Linked DNA regions of Prochlorococcus marinus XMU1405. Each later gene encodes a partner of the first gene's protein in a complex. Links are inferred from orthologs where the notes say so. Each region holds a gene or a part of one and is shown in the gene's direction. Other genes may lie near its edges.

What was found. Proteins that work in one complex are often made in the same cells at the same time.
Region 2: the proteins of HA148_RS01540 (region 1) and nuoH are in contact, whole or in part, in a crystal structure (PDB 6Y11), measured with the Thermus thermophilus proteins. The link is inferred for Prochlorococcus marinus XMU1405 from one-to-one orthologs. Residues at the interface, in WP_096411117.1 of Thermus thermophilus: Arg16, Glu17, Gly18, Leu24, Leu27, Val28, Trp30, Gly31, Arg32, Asn34, Ser35, Trp37, Thr54, Asp55, Ala56, Asp59, Ala61, Arg62, Phe63, Gly64, Glu66, Val67, Phe68, Arg69, Ala70, Ser71, Arg73, Gln74, Ala75, Asp76; in WP_096411122.1 of Thermus thermophilus: Arg36, Val44, Arg45, Met46, Gly47, Pro48, Asn49, Arg50, Val51, Leu57, Gln58, Ala61, Asp62, Ile64, Lys65, Ile67, Phe68, Lys69, Glu70, Ile72, Val74, Glu223, Ala224, Glu225, His233, Thr234, Glu235, Tyr236, Ser237, Trp241.
Region 3: the proteins of HA148_RS01540 (region 1) and HA148_RS00920 are in contact, whole or in part, in a cryo-EM structure (PDB 6KHJ), measured with the Thermosynechococcus vestitus proteins. The link is inferred for Prochlorococcus marinus XMU1405 from one-to-one orthologs. Residues at the interface, in WP_011056552.1 of Thermosynechococcus vestitus: Leu46, Met47, Tyr48, Thr50, Ala51, Cys52, Phe54, Ile55, Glu56, Ala58, Ala59, Ile61, Gly62, Ser63, Arg64, Phe65, Asn76, Pro78, Thr89, Thr91, Lys93, Met94, Ala97, Leu101, Met123, Phe124, Ser126, Asp127, Ser128, Tyr129; in WP_011057128.1 of Thermosynechococcus vestitus: Pro17, His18, His19, Pro20, Ser21, Met22, Val25, Arg27, Met29, Thr31, Ile38, Asp39, Cys40, Glu41, Pro42, Val43, Ile44, Gly45, Tyr46, Leu47, His48, Arg49, Gly50, Met51, Lys53, Ile54, Asn57, Arg58, Pro65, Tyr66.

The regions. Positions count from the first base shown.
Region 1 is NZ_JAAORF010000001.1:283,082-286,171, reverse strand. Bases 38-3,022 are described here. They hold HA148_RS01540 (NADH dehydrogenase subunit K), read left to right. Parts: upstream 38-1,158; coding sequence 1,159-1,887; downstream 1,888-3,022. Other genes in these bases: HA148_RS01530 (gluconeogenesis factor YvcK family protein), read right to left, coding at 2,414-3,022; HA148_RS01535 (NAD(P)H-quinone oxidoreductase subunit J), read left to right, coding at 1,887-2,417; HA148_RS01545 (NAD(P)H-quinone oxidoreductase subunit 3), read left to right, coding at 792-1,154; HA148_RS01550 (rubredoxin), read right to left, coding at 286-714; HA148_RS01555 (photosynthesis system II assembly factor Ycf48), read right to left, coding at 38-276. In the rest of the region: more of HA148_RS01555, read right to left, coding at 1-37; more of HA148_RS01530, read right to left, coding at 3,023-3,090. UniProt on the Escherichia coli protein: NDH-1 shuttles electrons from NADH, via FMN and iron-sulfur (Fe-S) centers, to quinones in the respiratory chain. The immediate electron acceptor for the enzyme in this species is ubiquinone.
Region 2 is NZ_JAAORF010000001.1:157,083-160,150, reverse strand. What follows is about bases 1-2,963. They hold nuoH (NADH-quinone oxidoreductase subunit NuoH), read left to right. Parts: upstream 1-904; coding sequence 905-2,023; downstream 2,024-2,963. Other genes in these bases: HA148_RS00850 (NADH-quinone oxidoreductase subunit J), read left to right, coding at 2,732-2,963; ndhI (NAD(P)H-quinone oxidoreductase subunit I), read left to right, coding at 2,092-2,718; HA148_RS00865 (citrate synthase), read left to right, coding at 1-828. Outside these bases: more of HA148_RS00850, read left to right, coding at 2,964-3,068. UniProt on the Escherichia coli protein: NDH-1 shuttles electrons from NADH, via FMN and iron-sulfur (Fe-S) centers, to quinones in the respiratory chain. The immediate electron acceptor for the enzyme in this species is believed to be ubiquinone.
Region 3 is NZ_JAAORF010000001.1:168,120-171,195, forward strand. The notes cover bases 1-2,971. They hold HA148_RS00920 (NAD(P)H-quinone oxidoreductase subunit H), read left to right. Parts: upstream 1-877; coding sequence 878-2,065; downstream 2,066-2,971. Other genes in these bases: rsmH (16S rRNA (cytosine(1402)-N(4))-methyltransferase RsmH), read right to left, coding at 1-839; HA148_RS00925 (acyl-CoA thioesterase), read left to right, coding at 2,075-2,527; HA148_RS00930 (AMP-binding protein), read right to left, coding at 2,531-2,971. In the rest of the region: more of HA148_RS00930, read right to left, coding at 2,972-3,076.

The DNA.
Region 1 (3,090 bases):
ACGAAAGTTCTCTTCACTTGGTAAATCTAAATTTCTTTTTTCCCAATTTTCTCCTCCATCATTAGATTCCATAATAAGCCTGTTAGAGCCTACTAAAAATCCATTTCTATCATCTATAAAATCAACATCTAATGCATTAGCCTGGTCTTCAAACTTAATTGTTTTCCAAGGGCTGCTATCACTCATCTTTACTCCTGTAGATGAACAACTGCTCAATACAAAACAAAGAAGAACTGATAAAAGAAGATTGGGAATACTAGTAAAAATTTTTTTCATCTGTATATATTAATGCAAAGAGTACAAAGAAAGGAATATAGCAGCAGCAAAAGCCAGGCCTCCAAAAATCAATATGTTTTTTTGTCCAGGAGGTAAACTATTAAAACCAAACCCATAAACTAAATTTTCTTCAAAACCACTAGGTTTAGATTTGGGACCTATATCCTTGTAAAAATTTTTACCTGCTCGACAAACAGGGCAAGCGAAAGTATTCCCATCCAAATCTGAAAAAGGAGTATTTTTAGGTATGTTTAATTTTTTATTTCCTTCAGACGGATCATAAATGTATCCACAGCTTCTACATTCGAATCTATTTTGTTCTAAATTAAAGACAGGTTGTTCAACTTTTACTCCTGAGATATTTTCAGAAGGTTTTATCTTCTCAAGGTCTTCAACTATTTTGTTTTCCTCAGAGGCTGGTTGAATGTTTTCACTCACGGTTTATTATTGTTCTTTAAGAACTTTAAAAGATTTTGCTTCATTAAGCGACTTTTATTCAAAATTAATTTTTTAAGATGTTTGTATTAACTGGCTATGAATATTTTTTAGGTTTCCTTCTAATTGCCGCAGCAGTTCCAATTCTAGCTCTAATTACTAACCTCATCGTTGCCCCAAAAGGTAGAACAGGGGAAAGAAAGCTTACATACGAATCAGGAATGGAGCCTATAGGGGGAGCATGGATTCAATTTAATATTCGTTATTACATGTTTGCCTTAGTTTTCGTTATATTTGATGTTGAGACAGTATTCCTTTATCCTTGGGCTGTTGCTTTCAATAGATTAGGATTATTAGCCTTTATTGAGGCTTTAATTTTCATCGCAATACTTGTTATCGCTTTAGCATACGCATGGAGAAAAGGTGCTTTAGAATGGAGCTAAAAAAGTGAATCCACAATTATCCCCAAAAGCAATAAGAGAAATTCGAGAAGGAACTTGCAATCCTCTTGGTGCACCCCAAGTTACTACAGATTTAAGCGAAAATATTATATTAACAAGTTTAGACGATCTTCATAATTGGGCTAGATTAAGCAGTTTGTGGCCTCTCTTATACGGTACAGCTTGTTGTTTTATAGAATTTGCTGCCTTAATCGGATCTAGATTTGATTTTGATAGATTTGGTTTAGTACCTAGAAGCTCGCCAAGGCAAGCAGATCTGCTAATAGTTGCAGGAACAGTAACGATGAAGATGGCTCCAGCACTAGTAAGACTTTATGAACAAATGCCTGAACCTAAATATGTGATTGCGATGGGTGCCTGTACAATTACAGGAGGAATGTTCAGCGCTGATTCAACCACTGCTGTAAGAGGAGTTGATAAATTGATACCAGTAGATTTATACCTTCCTGGATGTCCACCAAGACCAGAAGCAATCTTTGATGCTGTTATTAAATTAAGAAAAAAAGTTGGTAATGAATCAATTTCAGAGAGGACAAAAACAGAACAAAATCACAGATATATGACATCTGATCACAAAATGAATCTTGTTTTCTCTGAAAATACTGGGGAATACCTCAACAAAACCTCAGCCAACGTTATTCCTTCCTCTAAAAAAGAAAAAATAACTGAATTGCCTGAAAATACCGAAAAAGCTGAAATTATTACCGAAGATTAATGGAAAAAGAAGATTTAGCCAAATCCTCAGATAATTCAATAGAAAAAGAAGGGGTTATAAGTCAATATTTATCTCAAGAAGGAATTCCAAATCAATCTTTATCTGATGATCACATAGGAATTGAAAACATTTCTGTGGAACCTAACAAATTATATGAAGCAGTTTCAGCTTTAAAAAATTACGGATTCAACTATCTCCAATGTCAAGGAGGATACGATGAGGGGCCTGGTAAAAATCTTGTAAGTTTCTACCATTTTATAACTGTTAATGATTTACAAAAAATCGAAAAAATTAATGAAGTCAGATTAAAAGTTTTCTTAAAAAGAGATTCTGATTTATCAATCCCTAGTTTATATAACATTTTTAAAGGAAGTGATTGGCAAGAAAGAGAAACTTTTGATATGTATGGAATAAATTTTATTGATCATCCAAATCCTAAAAGACTATTAATGCCTGAAGATTGGAGAGGATGGCCATTACGAAAAGATTATATTCAGCCAGATTTCTATGAACTTCAAGATGCGTATTAGTTTAATTTTTTTAATTTGCGGTATAAAAACATAACTGCTCTTGCGAGTCTCCTTTGATCATGTCTAAGAGTTGGAGTTATCCTTTTTGAATATAATGGTGCCTGCAAAACATAATAACCCTCAGATAATAATTTTTCTTTATTACATTGGACAGGCTCTGCCCCTCTACTTTCGTAATAGTCTACTAATGGAGACTTTTCAAATTTAATCTGAGATAAGATTGAGTTAAAAATTCGAGTATTAACTCCAAAATTTGATAATTGTTTTTCTATTGCTTTGATATGTTGATAAACATCAAGTCCATCTGTTTCTCCTGGCTGAGTCATCAAATTACTTATATATATTTTTGGGGCATTGCTTTGCAATAAGGCATCTACTATCTCTGGTACTAACAAATTTGGCAATAATGATGTGTATAGACTACCTGGGCCAAGAACAATTAAATCTGCTTCTTTTATGGATTCAAGAGCACTTGGTAGAGCAGAAGGATTTTCTGGTAGGTAACCAATCCTCGAAATTAATTTTTTAGATTTACTGATATTGCTTTCACCATAAATTTTTTCACCGTCTTCTAATTCGGCCCATAACATAACATCAATATTTGTTGCAGGTAAAACTTGACCTTGTACCGCCAAGACCTTACTAGAGGCCTGCACTGCCTTTTCTAAACTGC
Region 2 (3,068 bases), 130 kb from region 1 along the record:
TTAGGGCTCTTCTATTCACGTAGAGCGATAGATGATCCTAATTACATTTACAACGCAGTAATAAGACTAATAGCAAAAATACCTACTATGATTGCCGCGTTCCAACTTATAAGAAAAGGACAAGATCCTATTCAACCTAGAGATGATTTAACTTACTCATCAAATTTTCTTTACATGCTGACTGAAAAAGAACAAGATCCTATAGCTGCAAAAGTTTTTGATAGGTGTTTAATTCTACATGCCGAACATAGTTTAAACGCCAGTACATTTAGCGCTAGAGTTACTGCAAGCACTCTTACGGACCCATATGCTGTCATCGCCTCTGCAGTAGGAACCCTTGCTGGCCCATTGCACGGAGGAGCAAATGAGGATGTGATTGCAATGTTAGAAGAGATTAAAACCTCAGAAAATGCTGGGTCTTTTTTAGATAACGCAATAAGAAATAAAAGTAAGATAATGGGCTTCGGCCACAGAGAATATAAAGTCAAAGATCCAAGAGCAATAATTCTTCAAAAACTGGCAGAAGAGCTTTTCATTAGATTTGGAGCAGATGAAATGTATGAAGTCGCTAAATCATTAGAAGCAGAGGCAATTCCAAGACTTGGACCTAAGGGTATATTCCCTAACGTGGACTTTTATTCTGGTCTTGTTTATAGAAAACTTGGTATTCCTCGTGATTTATTTACTCCAATTTTTGCCATATCTAGAGTGGCTGGTTGGCTAGCTCATTGGCGAGAACAACTTGGAGCAAATAGAATTTTTAGACCATCTCAAATCTATACAGGAGCAGCACCAAGAGATTGGATCAGCCTAGAAAATAGAGAATAATATTTGCAGCTTTTCATAAAAAAACACACATATTGATTGTGAAGAGTTAATCTATTAGATAAATAGCATTAAAATTTTGGAATACGGATTAGATCTCGAATATAGTTTTAATGAATTCTTAAAAGGTTTTGGCCTTCCCAGCGAAATTGCTCATGTAATTTGGCTCCCTCTACCTATGCTTTTAGTTTTGGTAGCAGCAGTTGTTGGCGTTTTGGTAACAGTTTGGCTTGAAAGAAAAATATCTGCTGCTGCTCAACAAAGAATAGGACCCGAATATGCAGGAGCTCTTGGGGTCCTCCAACCAATTGCAGATGGTCTTAAGTTACTTGTCAAAGAAGATATTATTCCTGCTAAAGCGGATGGAATACTCTTTACTGCAGGACCTATATTAGTTCTTGTTCCAGTCATCCTGTCTTGGTTAATTGTTCCTTTTGGACAAAATCTTTTAATAAGTAATGTTGGTATTGGAATTTTCCTATGGATAGCTTTAAGCAGTATTCAGCCAATTGGACTTCTTATGAGCGGATACGCATCAAATAATAAATATTCTTTATTAGGAGGTTTAAGAGCAGCAGCTCAATCGATAAGTTATGAAATTCCTTTAGCTTTATCTGTACTTGCTATCGTACTAATGACAAATTCACTAAGTACTATTGACATTGTTAACCAACAAAGTGGTGCTGGGATCCTAAGTTGGAATATATGGAGACAACCAGTTGGTTTTATAGTCTTTTGGATTTGTGCTCTTGCAGAATGTGAGAGACTTCCATTTGACTTGCCTGAAGCTGAAGAAGAATTAGTTGCAGGATATCAAACTGAATATGCAGGTATGAAATTCGCATTGTTCTACCTTGGTAGTTACATTAATTTAATCCTTTCAGCTTTATTGGTATCAATACTCTATTTGGGAGGATGGGGTTTTCCTATCCCAGTTGAATTAATAGCTAAGTTTTTAAACTTGCCCATTAATGCACCATTCATACAAGTTTTCACTGCATCAATAGGAATTGTAATGACTGTATTAAAAGCATATCTTTTAGTTTTCATTGCAATATTACTGCGTTGGACAACTCCTAGAGTAAGAATAGATCAACTATTAGATCTAGGATGGAAGTTTCTTCTTCCAATTTCTCTTGCTAATCTTTTGATAACTGCAGGATTAAAACTTGCTTTTCCACAATTCTTTGGTGGTTAAACTTAAGTAAAAATACTTAAATTTAAAATTAATCCACTAAAATAAAATAACTAAGTAAATTCTTCAAAATGAAAAATTTTCTTCAACAAATAAATAGCTATATCAAAGAAGCATTTAATGCAGGCAAATACTTATATAGTGGCCTATCAGTAACTTTTGATCATCTTCGAAGAAGACCTGTTACTGTCCAGTATCCATATGAAAAATTAATACCTTCTGAAAGATATAGAGGAAGAATACATTATGAATTCGATAAATGTATTGCTTGTGAAGTTTGCGTGAGAGTATGCCCCATAAATCTACCAGTAGTTGATTGGGTGATGAACAAAGAAACAAAAAAAAAGGAACTTAGAAATTATTCTATAGACTTTGGAGTTTGTATATTTTGCGGAAATTGTGTTGAATATTGCCCAACTAATTGTCTATCAATGACCGAAGAATATGAATTAGCTACTTTTGACAGACACAACCTAAATTTTGATAATGTAGCACTCGGTAGACTTCCCACAAACGTCACGACAGATCCTTCAGTTAAACCTCTAAGAGAACTCGCCTATCTACCTAAAGGTGTCATGGACCCTCATGAAATCTCAGCTTCAGATACTAGAGTTGGTAAATTACCTGAAGAAGTCTATGATTGGATGAGATCAGAATCCAATGAAAATAAAGATAAAGTTTCTAATTCAAACAATTAATTTCAATTAATTTATGTCTATTGCAATAACAACTCAAATTATTTGTTTTACAGTTTTATCTTTAGTTATCCTTATTGGTGCACTTGGGGTTGTCTTGCTAGAAAGTATTGTTTATTCTGCATTTCTTCTAGGAGGGGTTTTCATGAGTGTAGCAGGATTATATCTTCTTTTAAATGCAAGTTTTGTTGCTGCAGCACAAGTTTTAGTTTATGTGGGTGCAGTTAATGTATTAATAATTTTTGCAATTATGCTAGTAAATAAAAAAGAAGATTTAAAGCCCATCAATGACATTAAATCTAGAAGAATCATATCAACATCAATATGTTTAACCCTACTAAGCCTTTTAATAA
Region 3 (3,076 bases), 120 kb from region 1 along the record:
TCGGAAGGAGTTATTGGCTTTTTTGTCAGGTTTTTTAGTCTTTGATCATTCTTAAAACAACTTTTTACCAACCTATCCTCAAGGGAATGAAAGCTAATAATAGAAATAATACCCCCTGGCAAAAGCCATTCAGGTACAACTTGCAAAAATTTTTCTAATACTTCAATTTCTTTATTAACAGCAATTCTTAGTGCTTGAAATGTTCTTGTTGCTGGATGTATTTTTTTATGTCTTTGTTTTGGTGGGAAGCAGCCTGCAATAGAATAAGCTAACTCTTTTGTTCCAGAATATTTCCCATTTTCCTTCAAATCCAATTTTATTTTCCTAGCAATCTTTCTTGATAATCTCTCCTCTCCGTATTTATATATTAGATTAGCTAGATCTTTTTCATTTAAAGCCTCAACTAATTTTTCTGCATCAACATCAAGAAAAGGATTCATGCGCATATCAAGTGGACCATCTTTTTGGAAACTAAATCCTCTTTTAGGGTCATCAATTTGGTTACTATTTACTCCAAGATCTGCAATCACAAAAGAAACTTTTTCTTTTGGTACAAAATCCGCAAAATTTGAAGCCCTTATATCAATCCTATTTTTAAACTCATCAAGTTTTTTTGATGCTGATTTTCTCGCGAATGGATCTTGATCAAGTCCAATTATATGTAAATCAGAATATTTTCTCAATAATTGATAAGAGTGCCCGCCTCCGCCTAAAGTTGCGTCTATTCCCTTAAGTCGATTGTTATGTATCAGTGGGTAATGCTCTAATGAGGCCATAATCTCATCTGTCATAACTGATTTATGATTGAAAAAAGATGAATCAGATAGGTCATTTTGCATAACTTTCGACTAAGATTTGTTTAGAAGTTAAATTTTGAATGGCTCAGCTAGAGACTAGAACAGAACCAATGGTGGTCAATTTTGGCCCTCACCATCCCTCAATGCATGGGGTTTTAAGGTTAGTTGTAACTCTTGATGGTGAGAATGTCATTGATTGTGAGCCGGTAATTGGATATTTACATAGAGGAATGGAAAAGATAGCTGAAAATAGGACAAATGTAATGTATGTCCCTTATGTAAGCAGAATGGATTATGCCGCAGGAATGTTTTATGAAGCTATTGTAGTAAATGCTCCTGAGAGATTAGCTAATATTCCAGTTCCCAAAAGAGCTAGTTACATCAGAGTTCTCATGCTCGAACTAAATCGTATTGCTAATCATCTTTTATGGCTTGGTCCCTTTTTAGCAGATGTAGGTGCTCAAACTCCATTTTTCTATATTTTTAGAGAAAGAGAGATGATCTATGATCTCTGGGAAGCTGCTACTGGACAAAGACTAATAAATAATAATTTCTTTAGAATAGGTGGAGTAGCATGTGATCTACCATATGGATGGTTAGAAAAATGTATAGACTTTTGCGATTGGTTCGGTCCTAAGATAGATGAATACGAAAAATTAATAACAAATAATCCAATTTTTAGAAAAAGAATTGAAGGTCTTGGAACAATACAAAGAGACCAGGCAATTAATTGGTCTTTGTCTGGGCCAATGCTAAGAGCTTCTGGGGTTTCCTGGGATTTAAGGAAAGTCGATAGTTATGAATGTTATGACGATTTTGATTGGCAGATTGCTTCTGAAAAAGAAGGAGATTGTTATGCGAGATATCGAGTAAGAGTTGAAGAGATGAGACAATCACTAAGCATCATTCGCCAAGCCTGCAAAATGATTCCAGGAGGTCCAACAGAAAATTTAGAAGCTCAAAGAATGGCGACTGAAGATAAGAAAAGTGAAATATTCGGTATTGACTATCAATATGTAGCTAAGAAAGTTGCTCCAACTTTTAAAATTCCTAACGGAGAATTATATACAAGATTAGAGTCCGGCAAAGGAGAAATAGGTGTATTTATTCAAGGAAATAATGAAGTTACCCCATGGAGATTTAAAATCAGAGCAGCTGATTTAAATAATCTGCAAATATTGCCTCATATTCTTAAAGGTGCCAAAATCGCTGATATTATGGCAATCCTTGGTTCAATAGATGTCATTATGGGATCTGTTGATAGATAATTTCTTTAAATGAAACCCGCTGATTGGTTAATATTGCAGAAGAAGGTAAGATTTGGTGATTGTGATTCTGCAGGTGTAATTCATTTTCATAACTTATTAAAATGGTCGCACGAAGCTTGGGAAGAAAGTATTGAAATTTATGGGATCCCTTATCAAGATATTTTTCCAGATTTTTCTACACGTAAAAGTCAAATTATTTTTCCCATAGTTAATTGTGAAGCAAATTTTCTTGCTCCTATAAAAATTGGAGATTTCTTAAAAGTAAAAATTGCCCCTCATAAAATTAATACTTATTTGTTCCAAGTAAATAGCTTTTTTATAAAAAACGGAAATAAAGTAGCCGAAGGGAAAATTATACATTGTTCTTTAGATGTTGATTCAAGAAATAAAATTGAACTTCCCGATCAGTTAGAAAGATGGATAGAGGCTTCAAATGTGAGTATAAATTTAAAAGAATGCTAATTATTATTTTTTAAATTTATAGTTTATTTTTTCTGTAATGGTATTTTTGCTTTTAACAATCCACTTTTCAGGCTTTTCATGTTTAGGCCAACTTTGAGAAAATTTTTTTAATAAATTTAAATAAATTTCAATATTTTTATTATTTGTAAGTTCTCTAAATTCAACAATTACTTCAATTTTATTTCCCCATAATTTGTTAGATACTTTTGAAATATTGAATTTATTAATTGGGATATTTTCTTTCATAATGAAATCATTTAATCTAGATTCAATTACTTTTGGAAAAACGATTTCTCCTCCTGAATTAAATGCGTTATCACTTCTTCCAAGAAAGTTTAAATATAAAGAATTATTGATTTGATTAATTTCACCTAAATCACCGGTGCACCACCACCCATTTTTATTTTTGAAATTTTTCGTTTTTGAAGAGTCTATTATTTCGATTCCAATTCTGGCTGATTTAATTTCGATTAATCCTTGTTCGTTAATTCTTATTTTTGTATCAGGTAGTATTTCTCCAACATTTTTAAAACCCATTAAGAATTCTTT